DNA from 2 places in the Streptomyces sp. NPDC047049 genome. Region 1 is predicted to be linked to the other one. Evidence: riboswitches for the same ligand, from Rfam matches in the RefSeq annotation. Region 1 holds a riboswitch; the other holds the start of a gene.
The links. A riboswitch is a leader RNA that binds a small molecule or an ion and turns the genes downstream of it on or off. The one in region 1 is predicted to bind glycine.
Positions count from the first base shown of each region.

Region 1 (4,391 bases):
GTGCCGTCGTGCAGTGCCGCGGGGTCGGCGGCGATCTGTACACCGACGAACAGCGCGGGCGTGTCGCCCTCGACACTTGCCAGGGCACGCCGGGCAGTCAGGACAATCCGGGCGCCGGAGAACTCCAGTCCGGCGGCGGCCAGGAAGTCCACCGGTTCGTCCTGCCAGTCCGGCTCGAAGAGCCGCACCCGGCCGCCGCTGGGCAGACCGTCCGGCCCCTGACGCCCCTCCCGGCACAATTCGGCCACCGCGGGAGGCGGCAGCGGGACGCCGACCGCACCGTCCGGGTTGACCGCGATGCCGATGTGCGGGGGCAGCCCGCGGGCGAACTCCCGGGCCGGGGCGACGGTGAAGGGCATGTGCGAGCCGACCACTCGCAAGAACTCCTGCTCGGAGCTGTAGACCGGGACATAGGCCGCGCCGTCGAGCTCGACGGTCGGCAGATCGAGGCCGCGGGTACCGGGACCCGCGCTCTCCGGTCCGCCGCCGTTGGGCAGCGGCACCCAGACCCTGCTGCGGCCCAGCACCTCGACGATCCGGCCCCCGGCGCCCGGGTGCCCGACCGACGCGGCCAGCACCTCTTCGAGCTCGTTCGCCGGCCACGCCAGCTGCGGTATCCCCTGCTCCGGCAATGTCATGTGTATCCACCCGTTCCAAACCGCGCCATCTGGCCAAAGACCCTAGACGAGAAGGCGTGCGGAGGGACCCTCGGGGCACGGAGGCCGCGCACCCGGTCGCGGCTGTCAGCAGAAGCTGACCGTCTCCAGGGCGCTCGCCGCCCGGCGGTCGAGCAGGACGGCCGAGTCGCAGCCCTTCGGCAGCCGGGCCGACTCCGCCGCGCCGACCAGCCGGCCCACCGCCCCGCGGTGCCGCGCGAAGGCGTACCCCGACACCCCGCGCCCCCGCGACTCCTGGCCGGACAGTGCCACCTCGGGCGGCACATCGAGCAGCACCAGATGCAGCCCGCGGCCGCCGCGCACCGCCGAGCGCGCGAGCCAGCCACGCACCCACGCCAGGGTGCCGCAGTCGTGCACCACCACGCTCTCCCCCGAGCGCAGCGCACGGCCCAGCGTCAGGTAGTGGGCGGCCCGGACCAGCGGACGGTAGAGGGCGTACGGCAGCCGGCGCAGCCTGCCGTGTTCCCAGCGCTCGCGGGCGTCCTGCGAGTCGATGCGGTGCACCACGGCGCCGTGGGCGTCCAGCGGCGGTACGACCCGGTGCATCAGGGTGCTCTTGCCGCTGCCCGGCAGACCGGAGACCACCACCAGGTCACCGGCCGGGAAGCGCAGCTCGGCGGCGCCCCTCGCCCGTCCGCGGCCCCTCAGGTCCACGATTTCGGCACCACGCCCCGGCCGGACGACGGGCCGCGGCGCCCGGTCGGCCCGGGGCCCGGCGGCGGGCGGCACCCCGGGCGCAGTGACCCCGGGCGCGGCGGCCGGAGGCACGACGCCTGAAGTGGCTCCGGATGCCGCTTCACTGTGCACGCGATGTCCTCCCCGTCCGGTTCTGCTCCGGTTCGAGTCCGTCCCCTACCCGCAGAGTGTCAAGAAAAGGTAATGCCCATCAAGGCTATTGTCCGATCTGCCCACGTCATGGACGGGGCCACGGTGGGGGCTCCTCTATCGGGCGATCCCGTGCAATGATGTGGCCGCCACGTGCACATCTCGTCTCACCCGTGCACCGCCAATTCCATACCGGCCGCTTGAACCCGCGCGGGAGAGTCCCCGGCCGCCATGGCGGGGCGCCGAAGGAGCAAGTCCTCCCTTGAATCTCTCAGGCCCCTATACCGCGCAGGCGAGGCAGATCTGAAAAGCGAGCCGCAGCCCGGACCACGGGGCGGCTCCACCCAAGGTGCAAACCGGGTCCGTTCGCGGGATCCCGGTGAACCTCTCAGGTTCCGATGACAGATGGGGAGAACGTCTTGTCACCCCTGCCTGGGAGCCCAGAACCATGACTGATGCCCCCCGCCGTACCGCGCTGGACGCCACCCATCGCGCGCTCGGCGCCACCATGACCGACTTCGCCGGCTGGGACATGCCGCTGCGCTACAGCAGCGAGCGTGACGAACACGTCGCCGTCCGTACCCGCGCCGGCCTGTTCGACCTCTCCCACATGGGCGAGATCACCGTCACCGGCCCGCAGGCCGCCGACCTCCTCGACTATGCGCTGGTCGGCAACATCGGGGGCGTCAAGACCGGCCGCGCCCGCTACACCATGATCTGCGAGGCCGGGGGCGGCATCCTCGACGACCTGATCGTCTACCGCCTGGCCGACCAGGAGTACATGGTCGTCGCCAACGCCTCCAACGCCCAGGTGGTGCTGGACGCGCTGACCGCGCGGGCGGGCGGCTTCGACGCCGCGATCCGCGACGACCGGGACGCCTACGCGCTGCTCGCGGTGCAGGGCCCAAAGTCGCCCGGCATCCTCAAGAAGGTCACCGACGCCGACCTGGACGGCCTGAAGTACTACGCGGGCCTGCCCGGCACCGTCGCCGGCGTCGAGGCGCTGATCGCCCGTACCGGCTACACCGGCGAGGACGGCTTCGAGCTGTTCGTCCGGCCGGCCGACGCGGTCGCCCTCTGGGAGGCGCTGACCGAGGCCGGCAAGGACGCCGGTCTGGTGCCCTGCGGCCTGTCCTGCCGGGACACCCTGCGTCTGGAAGCGGGCATGCCGCTGTACGGGCACGAGCTGACGAGCGCGACCACCCCGTTCGACGCGGGCCTGGGCCGGGTCGTGAAGTTCGAGAAGACGACCAACAACGGCGACTTCGTCGGCCGTACCGCGCTGGCGGAGGCCGCCGAGCGCGCCGGGACGAACCCGCCGCGCAAGCTGGTCGGCCTGATCGCCACGGGCCGCCGGGTCCCGCGCGCCGGCTACCCGGTCGTCACGGCCGACGGCACGGTCATCGGTGAGGTCACCTCCGGGGCCCCCTCCCCCACCCTCGGCAAGCCGGTCGCCATCGCCTACGTCGACGCCGCCTACGCCACACCGGGCACCGAGGGTGTGTGCGTGGACATCCGTGGAAGCCATGAGCCGTACGAGGTCACCGCTCTGCCGTTCTACAAGCGGCAGAAGCAGTAGCTCACCCGCGGCGGACCCGGCAGCGGTGCGCACCCGTGCGTTTCACTGTGCAAGCCCCTCCCCCTCGGCGTCCCCAGGGGCGACCCCCTTCACGACCACACCCTCGCGTACAGGAGAATCGAGCCATGAGCAACCCCCAGCAGCTGCGCTACAGCAAGGAGCACGAGTGGCTGTCGGGCGCCGAGGAAGGCGTCTCGACGGTCGGCATCACCGAGCACGCGGCCAACGCGCTCGGCGACGTCGTCTACGTGCAGCTCCCCGAGGTCGGTGCCACGGTCGCGGCGGGCGAGACCTGCGGCGAGCTGGAGTCGACCAAGTCGGTCAGCGATCTCTACTCGCCCGTCGACGGTGAGATCACCGAGATCAACGAGGATGTCGTCAACGACCCCTCGCTGGTGAACACCGCCCCGTTCGAGGGTGGTTGGCTGTTCAAGGTGAAGATCAGCGGCGAGCCGGGCGAACTGCTCTCGGCCGACGAGTACGCCGCCTTCATCCAGAGCTGAGCCGCCGGCTCCCCTCCGCCACCGCCCCCGCGGAAGCTCCCCCGGGTTCCGTCCGGGGGACCCCCTCGCGCCCCTGACTCCCCCAGGAAGACTCATGTCGCTTCTGAACAGCTCCCTCCACGAGCTCGACCCCGATGTCGCCGCCGCCGTCGACGCCGAACTCCACCGCCAGCAGTCCACCCTCGAAATGATCGCGTCGGAGAACTTCGCCCCCGTCGCCGTCATGGAGGCCCAGGGCTCGGTCCTCACCAACAAGTACGCCGAGGGCTACCCCGGCCGCCGCTACTACGGCGGCTGCGAGCACGTCGATGTCGTCGAGCAGATCGCCATCGACCGCATCAAGGCCCTCTTCGGCGCCGAGGCCGCGAACGTCCAGCCGCACTCCGGCGCCCAGGCCAACGCCGCCGCCATGTTCGCCCTCATCAAGCCGGGCGACACCATCCTGGGCCTCAACCTCGCCCACGGCGGGCACCTGACCCACGGCATGAAGATCAACTTCAGCGGCAAGCTCTACAACGTGGTGCCCTACCACGTCGACGAGAAGACCAACCTCGTCGACATGGAAGAGGTCGAGCGCCTGGCCAAGGAGCACCGCCCCAAGCTGATCGTCGCCGGCTGGTCCGCCTACCCGCGCCAGCTCGACTTCGCCGCGTTCCGGCGCATCGCCGACGAGATCGGCGCCTACCTCATGGTCGACATGGCGCACTTCGCCGGCCTGGTCGCCGCCGGTCTGCACCCCAACCCGGTGCCGCACGCCCACGTCGTGACCACCACCACCCACAAGACCCTCGGTGGCCCCCGCGGCGG
Region 1 is NZ_JBEYVM010000007.1:278,299-282,689, forward strand. Features, by position in the region: gene ABZ851_RS19235 (enhanced serine sensitivity protein SseB) at 1-638, opposite strand, end outside; gene ABZ851_RS19240 (AAA family ATPase) at 744-1,406, opposite strand; glycine riboswitch at 1,704-1,799, shown strand; gene gcvT (glycine cleavage system aminomethyltransferase GcvT) at 1,951-3,081, shown strand; gene gcvH (glycine cleavage system protein GcvH) at 3,207-3,584, shown strand; gene glyA (serine hydroxymethyltransferase) at 3,679-4,391, shown strand, end outside.

Region 2 (4,391 bases), on a different contig from region 1:
GGTCGTGGGGGAGCGACTGCGCCGCGAGATCCGGGCCGCCACGGGCCTGACCGGCTCGGTGGGGCTCGCCGGCGCCAAGATGCTGGCGAAGATCGCGTCCGAGACGGCCAAGCCGGACGGTCTGGTGGTGATCGAGCCCGGCACCGAGCGCGAGCTGCTGGGCCCGATGACGGTGCGGACGCTGCCCGGGGTGGGGCCCGCGACGGCCGAGACGCTGCGCCGGGCCGGGATCCACACCGTCGCGGAGACCGCGGAGGCCGGTGAGGCCGAGCTGGTGCGGCTGCTCGGCAAGGCGCACGGTGCCGGGCTGTACGCCATGGCGCTGGGCCGGGACGACCGGCCGGTGGTGGCCGAGCGGGACGCGAAGTCCATCTCCGTCGAGGACACCTTCGAGGTCGACCTGACCGACCGGACGCGGGTACGGAGCGAGGTGCTGCGGCTGGCCGACCGCTGCGTGGAGCGGCTGCGGGCCGCCGGGCGCTCCGGGCGGACGGTGGTCATCAAGGTGCGCAACTACGACTTCTCGACGCTGACCCGCTCCGAGACGCTCCGTGGGCCCACCGACGACCCCGCGGTGATAAGGGAGGCCGCCGTGCGGCTGCTGGAGATGGTGGACACCACGGGCGGGGTCCGGCTGCTGGGCGTGGGGGTCAGCGGCCTGGCCGACTTCACACAGGAGGATCTGTTCGCCCAGTTCGCGACGGAGCGGGAGGCGGCGGAGGCGGAGAAGGCCGCGAGAGCGGCGGCGGAGCTGTCCGGTGGCGCGGCGGCGGCGCGGGAGGCCGAGGAGGAGCGGCCGCGGCGCTGGCATCCCGGACTGGACGTGGTGCACGACGAGTACGGCGCGGGCTGGGTGCAGGGCAGTGGGGTGGGGAGGGTGACCGTGCGCTTCGAAACGCCGTGGTCCGCACCGGGGAGGGTGCGGACCTTTGCTGTGGAGGATCCGGCGCTGCGGCCGGGGGAGCCTCTGCCGCTGGTGGGCGGGGGACCGGCGGACGGTCAGTCGTCCGAGCCGGCGATCCTGCCGAAGTCCTTGTCACCGGAGCCGGGCGAGGACACCGGGTCGGATGTCGGGGAGGAGATATCCAGTCGGTAGTGGTGGTAGAGCTGAAGTTCCTGCTCAGGGGAGAGATGGCGGCCGACGCCGAAGTCCGGCGCGTCCTTGATCAGCTTGCGGTCGTAAGGAATGTGCAGTCCCTCACCGACCATCTTGCTGGGTTCGAGGGGGACGAACGCGTCCCGGCTGAAGAGTCCGGTGCGCACGGCCGCCCACTCCGGTTCCCCCGTCGCGTCGTCGAGATATACCTCGTCGATCGTGCCTATTTTGGCGCCGTTACGGTCGAACGCTTTGCGGCCGATCAGGCTCCGGGGATCGATATCGGTTTGCACGGTCCCTCCAATTGGTCGCAACTGCCCTCTGACAACAACCAAACGGCACATTTCATGCCCCGGCCACTCGAAGGATCCTTCGAGTGCCGCGCTGGTAGGCTGGCCAATGGCCGCAGACCCCGTGCGGGAGAGTCCTTTGTCGTTCGCGGCGAGGGCGCCGAAGGAGCAAATCCTCCCCGGAATCTCTCAGGCACACGTACCGCGTGGGCGAGGTCACTCTGGAAAGCAGGGCGGGCCACGGAAGGCACAGCTCCGGGACCCCTCCTCACCGACGGTGAAAGCCGGGCCGCCTCGCGCGGGCCGGTGAAGCTCTCAGGTTGAGATGACAGAGGGGGAGGCCGTCCGGGCACCCGCGCCGTGGTGCCCCTCGTAGGTCGTACGACCAGGAGGCCCCCGCAGATGACCACCAATCGCATCTCCTTGACCGAGCTGGAACGCGGCACTCCCTTCGAGCACCGGCACATCGGTCCCGACCACGAGGCGCAGGCCAAGATGCTCGCGCACATCGGGTTCGGATCGCTGGACGAGCTCACCGCCACCGCCGTGCCCGACGTGATCAAGAGCGCGGAGGCGCTCGGCCTGCCGCAGGCCCGTACCGAGGCCGAGGTGCTGCAGGAGCTGCACGGCCTCGCGGACCGTAACCAGGTGCTGGCGTCCATGATCGGACTCGGCTACTACGGCACGTTCACCCCGCCGGTGATCCTGCGCAATGTCATGGAGAACCCGGCCTGGTACACGGCCTACACCCCCTACCAGCCGGAGATCTCGCAGGGCCGCCTCGAGGCGCTGCTCAACTTCCAGACCATGGTCGCCGACCTGACCGGTCTGCCCACCTCCGGCTCCTCGCTGCTGGACGAGGGCACCGCGGCCGCCGAGGCGATGGCGCTCTCCCGCCGGGTCGGCAAGGTCAAGCAGGGCGTCTTCCTGATCGACGCCGACTGTCTGCCGCAGACCATCGCCGTGATCCAGACCCGCGCGGAGCCCACCGGCGTCGAGGTCGTGGTCGCCGACCTGTCCGAGGGCATCCCGGCCGACGTCGCCGAGCGCGGTGTGTTCGGTGTGCTGCTGCAGTACCCCGGTGCCTCCGGTGCGGTCCGTGACCCGCGCGCCGTCATCGAGCAGGCCCACGAGCTGGGCGCGGTCGTCACCGTCGCCGCCGATCTGCTCGCCCTGACACTGCTGACCTCTCCCGGTGAGCTCGGCGCGGACATCGCCGTCGGCACCACCCAGCGCTTCGGCGTCCCGATGGGCTTCGGCGGGCCGCACGCCGGCTTCATGGCCGTCCGAGAACAGTTCGCCCGCAGCCTGCCGGGCCGCCTGGTGGGCGTCTCCGTCGACGCCGACGGCAACAAGGCCTACCGCCTCGCGCTGCAGACCCGCGAGCAGCACATCCGCCGCGAGAAGGCCACCAGCAACATCTGCACCGCACAGGTGCTGCTCGCCGTCATGGCCGGTATGTACGCGGTCTACCACGGCCCCGAGGGGCTGCGGACGATCGCCCGGCGCACCCACCGCTACGCCGCGGTCCTCGCCGAGGGCCTGCGGGCCGGCGGGGTGGAGATCGTGCACGGCGCGTACTTCGACACGCTGACCGCGCGGGTGCCCGGCCGGGCCGCCGAGGTCGTCGCCGCCGCCCGCGAGGCCGGTGTCAACCTCCGGCAGGTCGACGCCGACCTCGTCGGTATCGCGTGCGACGAGACCACCGGACGTGCGCAGCTGGCCGGCGTCTGGGGCGCCTTCGGGGTGCACGGCGACGTCGAGCAGCTGGACGCGGCCGCCGCCGAAACGCTGCCGCAGGACCTGCTGCGCGGCGATGACTACCTCGCCCACCCGGTCTTCCACCAGTACCGCTCCGAGACCGCGATGCTGCGCTACCTGCGCACCCTCGCGGACAAGGACTACGCACTGGACCGCGGCATGATTCCGCTCGGCTCCTGCACCATGAAGCTGAACGCGACCACCGAGATGGAGCCGGTCACCTGGCCCGCCTTCGGGCAGCTGCACCCCTTCGCGCCGGCCGCCCAGGCCCAGGGCTACCTCACCCTGATCCAGGAGCTGGAGGAGCGGCTGGCCACCGTCACCGGCTATGACAAGGTCTCCATCCAGCCGAACGCCGGATCGCAGGGCGAGCTGGCCGGTCTGCTGGCGGTGCGTGCCTACCACCGTGCCAACGGTGACGAGCAGCGCACCGTCTGCCTGATCCCGTCCTCCGCGCACGGCACCAACGCCGCCAGCGCGGTGATGGCCGGGATGAAGGTCGTCGTCGTCAAGACCGGCGAGGACGGCGAGGTCGACGCCGACGATCTCCACGCCAAGATCGAGAAGCACCGTGACGAGCTCGCGGTCCTGATGGTCACCTACCCCTCCACCCACGGCGTGTTCGAGGAGCACATCACCCAGATCTGCGCCACGGTGCACGAGGCCGGCGGCCAGGTCTACGTCGACGGCGCCAACCTCAATGCGCTGGTCGGCCTCGCCGAGCCCGGCAAGTTCGGCGGCGATGTCTCGCACCTCAACCTGCACAAGACGTTCTGCATCCCGCACGGCGGCGGTGGCCCGGGCGTCGGTCCGGTCGGCGTACGCGCCCACCTGGCGCCGTACCTGCCCAACCACCCGCTGCAGCCCGGCGCGGGCCCTGAGACGGGCGTGGGACCGATCTCCGCGGCGCCCTGGGGCTCGGCCGGCATCCTGCCGATCTCCTGGGCGTACGTCCGGCTGATGGGCGGCGAGGGCCTCAAGCGCGCCACCCAGGTGGCGGTGCTGAGCGCCAACTACATCGCCAAGCGCCTGGAGCCGCACTACCCGGTGCTCTACACCGGGCCCGGCGGACTGGTCGCGCACGAGTGCATCATCGACGTGCGGCCGCTGACCAAGGCGACCGGTGTGAGCATCGACGACGTCGCCAAGCGGCTGATCGACTACGGCTTCCACGCGCCGACGATGTCGTTCCCGGTGGCCGGCACGCTGATGATCGAGCCGACCGAGAGCGAGGACCTCGGCGA
Region 2 is NZ_JBEYVM010000016.1:171,136-175,526, reverse strand. Features, by position in the region: gene ABZ851_RS28425 (DNA polymerase IV) at 1-1,096, shown strand, start outside; gene ABZ851_RS28420 (PRC-barrel domain-containing protein) at 1,000-1,389, opposite strand; glycine riboswitch at 1,504-1,601, shown strand; gene gcvP (aminomethyl-transferring glycine dehydrogenase) at 1,789-4,391, shown strand, end outside.
Region 2: linked by a shared signal. The riboswitch ahead of gcvP (aminomethyl-transferring glycine dehydrogenase) and the one ahead of gcvT (glycine cleavage system aminomethyltransferase GcvT) in region 1 are both predicted to bind glycine.